Regions from separate parts of the Pseudomonas sp. 05N36 genome, predicted to be linked through region 2. Evidence: predicted binding sites of a transcription regulator. Region 2 holds the regulator's gene; each other region holds the start of a gene.
The links. The regulator sigma-54, encoded in region 2, starts transcription at its own class of promoters, with help from an activator protein. The targets are predictions, from matches to a motif close to ANTGGCATNNANNTTGCTNT.
Positions count from the first base shown of each region.

Region 1 (3,275 bases), on a different contig from region 2:
AAAGAGCATTTTTGCGCGGATATCAATATGGCGTTGGTGGAAAATCCCGTGAGCTTTGCCCCTTTACTCTACCGTCGGTACGCCAAGCCTGGATCAACGGCTGGCGAGAAGGACGCGGCGACAACTGGGACGGTATGACCGGCACTGCGGGAATCCATAGACTCAACGAACTTCACGCCGTCGGCTAAAACAGGGCACACACTCCGACACGAAAATCTGAATAGGTAACGACTTAACCACGCACGTCCTCTCCGGACGGCGGGCTTCGGCCCAAGGGCTCCTTCGAGGAGCCCTTTTTTATTCCAGCGCCTCCACAATCCCTGTAGCAGCTGCCGAGCCTGCGAGGCTGCTACGAGGTCAACGCAGGGCTGCGATCGCGTCTACAGATTCGCGAATCAACGCCGGGCCCTTATAGATGAAGCCAGAGTACAGCTGCACCAGACTGGCACCCGCAGCGATTTTCTCAGCCGCGTGCTTGCCTTCGGTAATACCGCCCACCGCGATGATCGGCAAACGCCCGGCCAGCTCGGCTGCCAGCACCTTGACCGTGTGAGTGCTCTTGTCGCGCACCGGAGCGCCGGACAATCCGCCCGCCTCGTCACCGTATTCCATGCCTTCGACGCCTACGCGGCTCAAGGTAGTGTTGGTCGCAATCACCGCGTCCATCCCGGTGTCGATCAGCGCTTGTGCCACCTGAACGGTTTCTTCGTCGGTCATGTCCGGAGCGATCTTGATCGCCAGCGGTACACGCTTGCCGTGGCGTTGAGCCAGGTCTTCCTGGCGCTGACGCAAGGCTTCGAGCAGTTGCTTGAGCGAATCACCAAACTGCAGGCTGCGCAGGCCCGGAGTGTTCGGCGAGCTGACATTGACCGTCACGTAACTGGCGTGAGCGTAGACCTTGTCCAGGCAGATCAGGTAGTCGTCGACCGCACGTTCAACCGGCGTGTCGAAATTCTTGCCGATGTTGATCCCCAGCACGCCCTTGTATTTGGCCGCAGCCACGCGTGCCAGCAGATGATCGACGCCGAGGTTGTTGAACCCCATGCGGTTGATGATCGCCTCGGCTTGCGGCAAGCGGAAAATCCGTGGCTTTGGATTACCCGGTTGTGGACGCGGGGTGATGGTGCCGATTTCAACGAAGCCAAAACCCAACTGCGCAAACCCGTCGATCGCTGCACCGTTCTTGTCCAGACCTGCCGCCAGACCCACCGGGTTTGGAAAATCCAGGCCCATGACATTCACCGGCAGCTTCGCTGGCGCCTTGCACAGCAAGCCATTGAGACCCAAACGCCCACCTGCGCCGATCAGGTCCAGGGACAGATCGTGGGAGGTTTCCGGGGAGAGTTTGAACAGCAGTTGGCGGGCCAGGGTATACATGGGCGGGCTTGACTCGGTTGGCGGCGAAATAAGGCGGCGATTATAGCCGTGCATCGGGGTCGCAAGCGAGGCGCACGATGAAATCAGCCATCAGTGGCATATGCCTTGCACTGGTACTGACATCGGCACCCATGCCAATGGCGGGATGCGTGCCAGGTAACGATTTGAAAGGACAACGGCGTCGTCACCTGGCCTGGTTTGCACATGGGGCCTGGGTACGGCGCTTTTTTCATGCAAGGTGCTTATGTGATGACTGAACCTGAAGCAGGACCGCTGGCCTGGGTCAATGGCAGCGATGCCCCGGAAAAGACCGCGATCAACCTCGGTTTCATGGCCCTGAGCGACTGCGCATCCGTAGTGGTTGCGGCGACTCAGGGCTTCGCCCAACCCTACGGGTTGACCCTGAACCTCAAACGCCAATCGTCGTGGGCCAACCTGCGGGACAAACTGGTCAGCGGCGAACTGGATGCCGCCCACAGCCTCTATGGTTTGATCTACGCGGTGCATCTGGGCATCGGCGGCGTCGCCGCGACGGACATGGCCGTGCTGATGGGACTGAACCAGAACGGCCAGAGCATCAACCTTTCCCATGGCCTGCAAGGGTTGGGCGTGACCGGTCCTGAAGCGCTGGAACGTCACGTGCACCAAAGTCGCCCAAAACTCACCTTTGCCCAGACCTTCCCCACTGGCACCCACGCCATGTGGTTGTATTACTGGCTGGCGAGCCAGGGCATTCATCCGTTGCAGGATGTCGACAGCGTCGTGGTGCCACCGCCACAAATGGTCGCGCACTTGCAGGCCGGACGGATCGACGGTTTCTGCGTCGGCGAACCCTGGAGCGCCAGTGCGGTGAAGCAGAACCTCGGCTTCACCCTGGCGACAAGCCAGACCATCTGGCCCGACCACCCGGAAAAAGTTCTCGGCTGCACCCGCACCTTCGTCGAGCAATACCCGAACACCGCACGAGCACTGGTCATGGCGATCCTGGAAGCCAGTCGCTTCATCGAGCAAAGTACGGAAAACCGTCGCAGCACCGCGCAACTGTTGAGCGCTGTCGAATACCTCGATGCACCGCTCGACTGCATCGAGCCGCGCTTGCTGGGCGATTATGCCGATGGCCTGGGCAATCGCTGGCAGGACCCTCACGCACTGCGCTTTCACGGCGGTGGCGAGGTCAATCTGCCGTACCTTTCCGACGGCATGTGGTTCATGACCCAATTCCGGCGCTGGGGCTTGCTGCGCGAAGACCCGGACTATCTGCAGGTGGCGCGTCAGGTCCAGCAACTGGCTGTCTATCGCGATGCCGCCAGCGCGCTGGGGATCGCGGGCCAGGATCAGGAAATGCGCAGCAGCCAGTTGATCGACGGTAAAATATGGAATGGCTCGGACCCGGCGGCGTATGCCCGCAGTTTCAAGCTGCACGCCATGACCGACACCCCCGCTCTTCTCGCCCGCCGCTGACAGGAGGCTGCAAATATGTTGCGTATCCTGCTGATCAACGACACCGCGAAAAAGGTCGGGCGGCTCAAGGCCGCGCTGACCGAAGCCGGGTTTGAGGTGATCGATGAATCAGGACTGACCATCGACCTGCCTGCGCGCGTCGAAACGGTGCGTCCGGACGTGATCCTGATCGATACCGAGTCACCGAGCCGCGATGTGCTGGAGCAAGTGGTGCTGGTCAGCCGCGACCAGCCCCGGCCGATCGTGATGTTCACCGACGAGCACGACCCGGACGTAATGCGCCAGGCGATCAAGTCCGGCGTCAGCGCCTACATCGTCGAAGGCATTCATGCCGCACGCCTGCAACCGATCCTCGACGTGGCCATGGCACGCTTTGAAAGCGATCAGGCCTTGCGTGCCCAACTCCAGGCCCGCGACCAGCAACTGGCCGAGCGCAA
Region 1 covers NZ_JBFTNH010000004.1:245,644-248,918, reverse strand. The annotation lists gene rmf (ribosome modulation factor) at 1-188, shown strand, start outside; gene AC1DIH_RS07860 (quinone-dependent dihydroorotate dehydrogenase) at 358-1,377, opposite strand; gene AC1DIH_RS07855 (CmpA/NrtA family ABC transporter substrate-binding protein) at 1,627-2,838, shown strand; gene AC1DIH_RS07850 (ANTAR domain-containing response regulator) at 2,854-3,275, shown strand, end outside.
Region 1: AC1DIH_RS07855 (CmpA/NrtA family ABC transporter substrate-binding protein) is a predicted target of sigma-54. The motif match lies at 1,470-1,489, and genes of this name have one in related genera.

Region 2 (3,275 bases):
TACGGGGTGACTATCCAGTACCATGCCGCGCAAAACCGCATCGTACTGATCGACCGCGCCAAGGTGATCAACGAAGGCAACACCACCGAAGGCGAGAAAATCGTCTACGACACCGTCAAGCAGGTTGCTAACGCAGGCCGCGCTACCGGTGCTTCGGTGACTGCGCCGCGCCCACGGGTCGATATGGTTATCCAGCCGAAAAAGAAAACCGACGAGCAGAAGGCCCAGTAATGGCAACTCTGAAAGCCCAGCATCTGGCCAAAAGCTACAAGAGCCGCCAGGTCGTGCGTGACGTCAGCCTGTCGATCGACAGCGGCCAGATCGTCGGCCTGCTTGGCCCGAACGGTGCCGGCAAGACAACCTGCTTCTACATGATCGTGGGCCTGGTCCAGGCCGATCAGGGGCGCGTACTGATCGACGATCTGGACGTCAGCCACCAGCCAATGCACGGTCGTGCACAAGCGGGTATCGGCTATCTGCCGCAAGAAGCGTCGATCTTCCGCAAACTTTCGGTCGCCGACAACATCATGGCCATCCTCGAGACCCGCAAGGAGCTCGACAAGGCCGGTCGTCGCAAAGAGCTGGAAAGCCTGCTGCAGGAATTCCACATCAACCACATCCGCGACAACCTCGGCATGAGCCTTTCCGGTGGCGAACGTCGCCGCGTGGAAATCGCTCGTGCCCTGGCCACGGCGCCGAAATTCATCCTGCTCGACGAACCTTTCGCCGGCGTGGACCCGATTTCGGTAGGCGACATCAAGCAGATCATTCATCACCTCAAGGCCAAGGGTATCGGCGTGCTGATCACGGACCACAACGTTCGTGAAACCCTGGACATCTGTGAAACCGCCTACATCGTCAACGACGGCCAACTGATTGCCGAAGGCGACGCCGAAACCATCCTGGCCAACGACCTGGTCAAGGAAGTGTATCTGGGCCATGAGTTCCGCCTGTAAGCACTGAGGTGTCCGGTCAGTCGCCGGAGCGCTTGCCCCAATAAAACCATACGTATTTATTGTTACAGCGCTCTAGGCAAAGACTTCAGTTTCAGGCATATAATTTGCTTATGTTTGGCGCTCCGGCGCCCTGTAGTGGATGGCGCATGTGCGCCGGCGAATAAGGTGTTAAGCCCCTGCCATGAAACCATCGCTAGTCTTGAGAATGGGCCAGCAGCTGACGATGACACCGCAGCTGCAACAGGCCATCCGCCTGCTCCAATTGTCGACCCTGGACCTGCAACAGGAAATCCAGGAGGCACTGGAGTCCAATCCAATGCTCGAACGCCAGGAAGAAGGCGACGACTTCGATAACGCCGACCCGATGGCGGACAACATCGAGCAAAAACCCAACGCAGACATCCAGGAACCCTCCTACCAGGAAACCGCGCCTACGGTCGATAACCTCGAGGAAGGCGACTGGAACGAGCGCATCCCTAACGAGCTGCCGGTCGACACCGCCTGGGAAGACGTTTACCAGACCAGCGCCAGCAGCCTGCCGAGCAACGATGACGACGAATGGGATTTCACCACTCGCACTTCCGCCGGCGAAAGCCTGCAGAGCCATCTGCTCTGGCAATTGAACCTGGCGCCAATGTCCGACACCGATCGACTGATCGCGGTAACCCTGATCGACTGCATCAACAATCAGGGCTATCTGGACGAAACCCTCGAAGAAATCCTCGAGGCTTTCGATCCGGAACTGGACATCGAACTCGACGAGATCGAAGCCGTCCTGCATCGCATCCAGCAATTCGAGCCGGCCGGTATCGGCGCACGCAACCTCAGCGAATGCCTGTCGCTGCAACTGCGTCAATTGCCCGCCAAGACCCCTTGGCTGGCCGAGGCCAAGCGCCTCGTCATCGATTACATCGACCTGCTGGGCAGCCGCGACTACAGCCAACTGATGCGCCGCATGAAGCTCAAGGAAGATGAGCTGCGCCAGGTCATCGAACTGGTGCAAAGCCTGAATCCGCGTCCGGGCTCGCAAATCGAGTCCAGCGAAGCCGAGTACGTGGTTCCCGACGTCATCGTGCGCAAAGACAACGAGCGCTGGCTGGTGGAGCTGAACCAGGAGTCGGTTCCGCGTCTGCGCGTCAACCCGCAGTACGCCGGCTTTGTCCGCCGCGCCGACACCAGCGCCGACAACACCTTCATGCGCAATCAGTTGCAGGAAGCGCGCTGGTTCATCAAGAGCCTGCAAAGCCGCAACGAAACCCTGATGAAAGTCGCTACCCAGATCGTCGAGCACCAACGCGGCTTCCTTGAGTACGGCGATGAGGCCATGAAGCCGTTGGTCCTGCATGACATTGCTGAAGCGGTCGGCATGCACGAGTCGACGATTTCACGAGTGACCACGCAAAAATTCATGCATACCCCACGCGGTATTTATGAACTGAAATATTTTTTCTCAAGCCATGTCAGCACCTCTGAGGGCGGTGAATGCTCGTCCACAGCGATCCGCGCGATCATCAAAAAACTGGTTGCCGCGGAAAATCAGAAAAAGCCGTTGAGTGACAGCAAGATCGCTGGTTTACTGGAGGCACAAGGCATTCAGGTGGCCCGCCGCACCGTCGCCAAGTACCGCGAGTCCCTGGGGATCGCGCCTTCGAGCGAACGCAAGCGGTTGATGTGACGGGCTGCGCCATAGCGTTCCAGGGTGTGTTCGAAAACTTTTCGGACACGCTCTAGTGGCAGGCAAGCCAGCCTGCCGCCTTATGCACTGGCAACGAAGGAGAAGCTGTATGCAAGTCAACATCAGTGGACACCAACTGGAAGTGACCGAACCCCTGCGCATCTACATCGGCGAAAAACTCGACCGATTAGAAAGGCATTTCGACAAGATCACCAATGTGCAGGTCACGTTGACCGTCGAGAAGCTGCTGCAGAAAATCGAAGCCACGCTGCATATCCCCGGTGGAGAAGTGGTCGCCAACGCTGAGCATAACGACATGTATGCCGCGATCGACGCCCTGACCGACAAGCTGGATAAACAACTCAAAAAGCATAAGGAAAAGACCCAGAGCCTCCTTCAGGGCGCGACCGGTCGTTAACACTCCCAACCCATGATCCGACTTGAAAACATCCTGACCCCCGGCCGTTCCTTGGTGAACGTGCCGGGCGGCAGTAAAAAGAAAGCCCTCGAACAAATTGCCAACCTGATCGCCCGCGAAGTGCCGGGTCTGGCCATGCAGGATGTCTTTGAGAGTCTGGTCGCCCGTGAAAAACTCGGTTCCACCGGTTTTGGCAACGGCATCGCCATCCCCCACTGCCGCCTCA
Region 2 covers NZ_JBFTNH010000012.1:219,598-222,872, reverse strand. The annotation lists gene lptA (lipopolysaccharide transport periplasmic protein LptA) at 1-231, shown strand, start outside; gene lptB (LPS export ABC transporter ATP-binding protein) at 231-956, shown strand; gene AC1DIH_RS16915 (RNA polymerase factor sigma-54) at 1,138-2,631, shown strand; gene hpf (ribosome hibernation-promoting factor, HPF/YfiA family) at 2,741-3,049, shown strand; gene ptsN (PTS IIA-like nitrogen regulatory protein PtsN) at 3,062-3,275, shown strand, end outside.

Region 3 (3,275 bases), on a different contig from region 2:
CGCAGGGTTATCAGCGTCTGTTGCCACATACAGTTCTCCGCACGTTCGGGGCGCATTCTAGCGCGCTCTGGGAAAAAACAAAGGCCCTAATATTCCTTCAATCATGTAAGTCATTGGCCGCAGAAAAACGCCCGCCACAAACACCACTAAACGTGTACGAAAAAACCTTTCAGCCGTACTTTCGAAGACAAATCCCAGACAAAAAAATGCCCGGCAAGCCGGGCAAATTTTTATGCGCTTGCTTACATGTTGTAGCCGCGCTCGTTGTGAAGTGCCAGATCGATACCCACCGACTCTTCTTCCTCGGTAATGCGCAGCCCCATGACGGCGTCGAGCACCTTGAGGATGACGAACGTGGCGATCGCGGTGTAGATCACCGTGAAACCCACGCCTTTGCACTGAATCCAGACTTGTGCCGCAATGTCGGTCACGGTGCCGAAGCCACCCAGCGACGGGGCCGCGAATACACCCGTGAGGATCGCGCCGAGGATACCGCCGATGCCGTGCACGCCGAAGGCGTCGAGGGAGTCGTCGTAACCCAGTTTGCGTTTCAGGGTCGTGGCGCAGAAGAAGCACACCACACCCGCTGCCAGACCAATGATCATCGAGCCCATCGGGCCAACAGTGCCCGCAGCCGGAGTGATCGCAACCAGACCGGCAACCACGCCCGAAGCGATACCCAGTGCGCTAGGTTTGCCGTGGGTCAGCCACTCGGCGAACATCCAGCCCAAGGCCGCTGCAGCGGTAGCAATCTGAGTCACCAGCATGGCCATACCGGCAGTGCCGTTGGCCGCCGAGGCGGAACCTGCGTTGAAACCGAACCAGCCCACCCACAACATCGCGGCGCCCATCAGGGTGTAACCGAGGTTGTGCGGAGCCATCGGAGTGGTCGGGAAGCCTTTGCGCTTGCCCAGTACCAGGCACGCCACCAGACCTGCGACACCGGCGTTGATGTGGACCACGGTGCCGCCCGCGAAGTCGAGCACGCCCCAGTCACCCAACAGCGAACCCGGACCGCTCCAGACCATGTGTGCGATCGGCGCGTAAACCACGGTGAACCAGATGCCCATGAACACCAGCATTGCGGAGAACTTCATCCGCTCGGCGAAGGCGCCGACGATCAGCGCCGGGGTGATGATGGCGAAGGTCATCTGATAGGTGACAAACACCGCCTCGGGGAACAGCGCCGTAGGGCCGGTAATACTGGCAGGCGTAATGCCGGCAAGGAACGCCTTGGCGAAGCTGCCGACAAAGGAATTGAGGTTGACGACGTTGACTTCCATACCCGTGGTGTCAAACGCCATGCTGTAGCCATAGAGGAACCACAGGATGGTGACCAGGCCGGTAATGGCGAAGCACTGCATCATCAACGAAAGAACGTTTTTGGAACGAACCATGCCGCCGTAGAACAGCGCGAGACCTGGAATGGTCATGAACAGCACGAGGGCAGTAGAGGTCAACATCCAGGCGGTATCGCCGGAATTGAGGACTGGAGGAGCCACCGGATCTGCCGCCATGGCCAGGCCGGGCATTACGATGGACAACAGGGCTCCTAGCCCTGCGAATTTACGCAGAGTCATTTTGTTTTCTCCTGGGGCGTTGGGTTTGGCGGCTTAGATTGCGTCGGTATCGGTTTCGCCGGTACGGATGCGAATAGCCTGTTCCAGATTGACCACGAAAATCTTGCCGTCACCAATCTTGCCGGTGTTGGCCGCCTTGGTTATCGCCTCGATAACCCGGTCCAGATCCTTGTCGTCAATGGCGACATCGATCTTCACCTTGGGCAGGAAATCGACCACGTATTCCGCCCCGCGATACAGCTCGGTGTGACCCTTCTGCCGACCGAAGCCTTTGACCTCAGTGACGGTAATGCCCTGCACGCCGATCTCGGACAACGACTCGCGTACGTCGTCCAGTTTGAACGGCTTGATGATGGCAGTGACTAGCTTCATGAAAACTCTCTCCCGAATTGGTGGACTTGCCCCAGGAAAACAAACCCGACTCAAGTCTAAGCGCAGTGCCTGGCTTTGTAACGCATCGTCGGCCCTACTCGCCCGACCGACGCCAGTTAACCGTTCCTGACGAAACTCCCCGCTCCGCCTGCCGCACTGCATTCGTCACAGCGACTGCATCAGTGCATGGGTCACAAGGGACTAAGCAGAAAGCTTGCCATCTCGTGAAAAACCAATGATTTCAATCCTTTGGCCGCTGCCGCAGGTGCTAATGCCTCATCACTGCCAGCGATACGCACAACAACAGTGCGCGAATGCCCGGCAACATGCGCGAAAAGCGTGCATTCGTGCCTGCGCCAATGACTATAGACACTGCGTGATACACTGCCCGCCATTGTTTCCAGGACATTTCTCATGCTCGCACCCAAAGACTTCCTTGATGCCCTGAGCGGCACTGCCTCCCGCCTGTTCAGCGGCAAAACCCCGCTGCCAAAAAGCGAAATCGAAAGCCAGTTCAAAGCCCTGCTGCAAAGCGGCTTCAGCAAACTGGACCTGGTGAGCCGGGAAGAATTCGACAGCCAGATGGTCGTCCTGGCGCGCACCCGGGCACGCCTTGAGAGCCTTGAGGCAAAAGTCGCCGAGCTGGAAGCCAAGCTGAATCCACCCGCCGAATAACCCACAACCCCCTGTGGGAGCGAGCCTGCTCGCGATTAGGGTCGGTACGACCCTCCTGCTATTTCTGGATTCAGCTCTACTTCCAGGCTGAGTCCTACAAAAACACCACCGCTTTCCGATTGCGCCGCACAACTCCGGTTTCTAAGCTCACTTCAGCTGAATGTTCAGCACTGGGTTTGGCGACCTGGAAAGCGTAAGGTGCACGACGACCATCCGATGGCGGGCTCTTTTTGTCCGTCACTCGATTCATGGCGGCTGTGCGTGGGAGATCTTCGGGTCTGCCGGGTTCCTTTTGCTCCGGTTCGCCAACCCGCGTATAGCTGCCACCTAATCGTTTGGCGACGATTGCTGGCAGCCCCTTAAGCAAAAGGAGCTGCATCGATGAATAGCAATGACGCCTACCTGATCCCTCACGTCTTCACCCGCCACAAACTCCACCTCCACGCCCTGCTGCTGGAAAACCAGCCTTGGTTCAGTGCCCGCGACCTCGGTCGATTGCTTCGGCTGTTCCTCGACGAACGCGCGCTACGCAAACTCGACCCTGATCAACACCAAACCGCGACAATGCACATCCACGGCTGCATCGAACATACGCTGCTGATCAGCGAATCCGGCGTCTACGCGCTGCTGGTTTATCACTACTGCCCC
Region 3 covers NZ_JBFTNH010000005.1:322,275-325,549, forward strand. The annotation lists gene AC1DIH_RS09905 (secondary thiamine-phosphate synthase enzyme YjbQ) at 1-29, opposite strand, end outside; gene AC1DIH_RS09910 (ammonium transporter) at 243-1,580, opposite strand; gene glnK (P-II family nitrogen regulator) at 1,614-1,952, opposite strand; gene AC1DIH_RS09920 (accessory factor UbiK family protein) at 2,367-2,627, shown strand; gene AC1DIH_RS09925 (BRO-N domain-containing protein) at 3,009-3,275, shown strand, end outside.
Region 3: glnK (P-II family nitrogen regulator) is a predicted target of sigma-54. The motif match lies at 2,155-2,174, and genes of this name have one in related genera.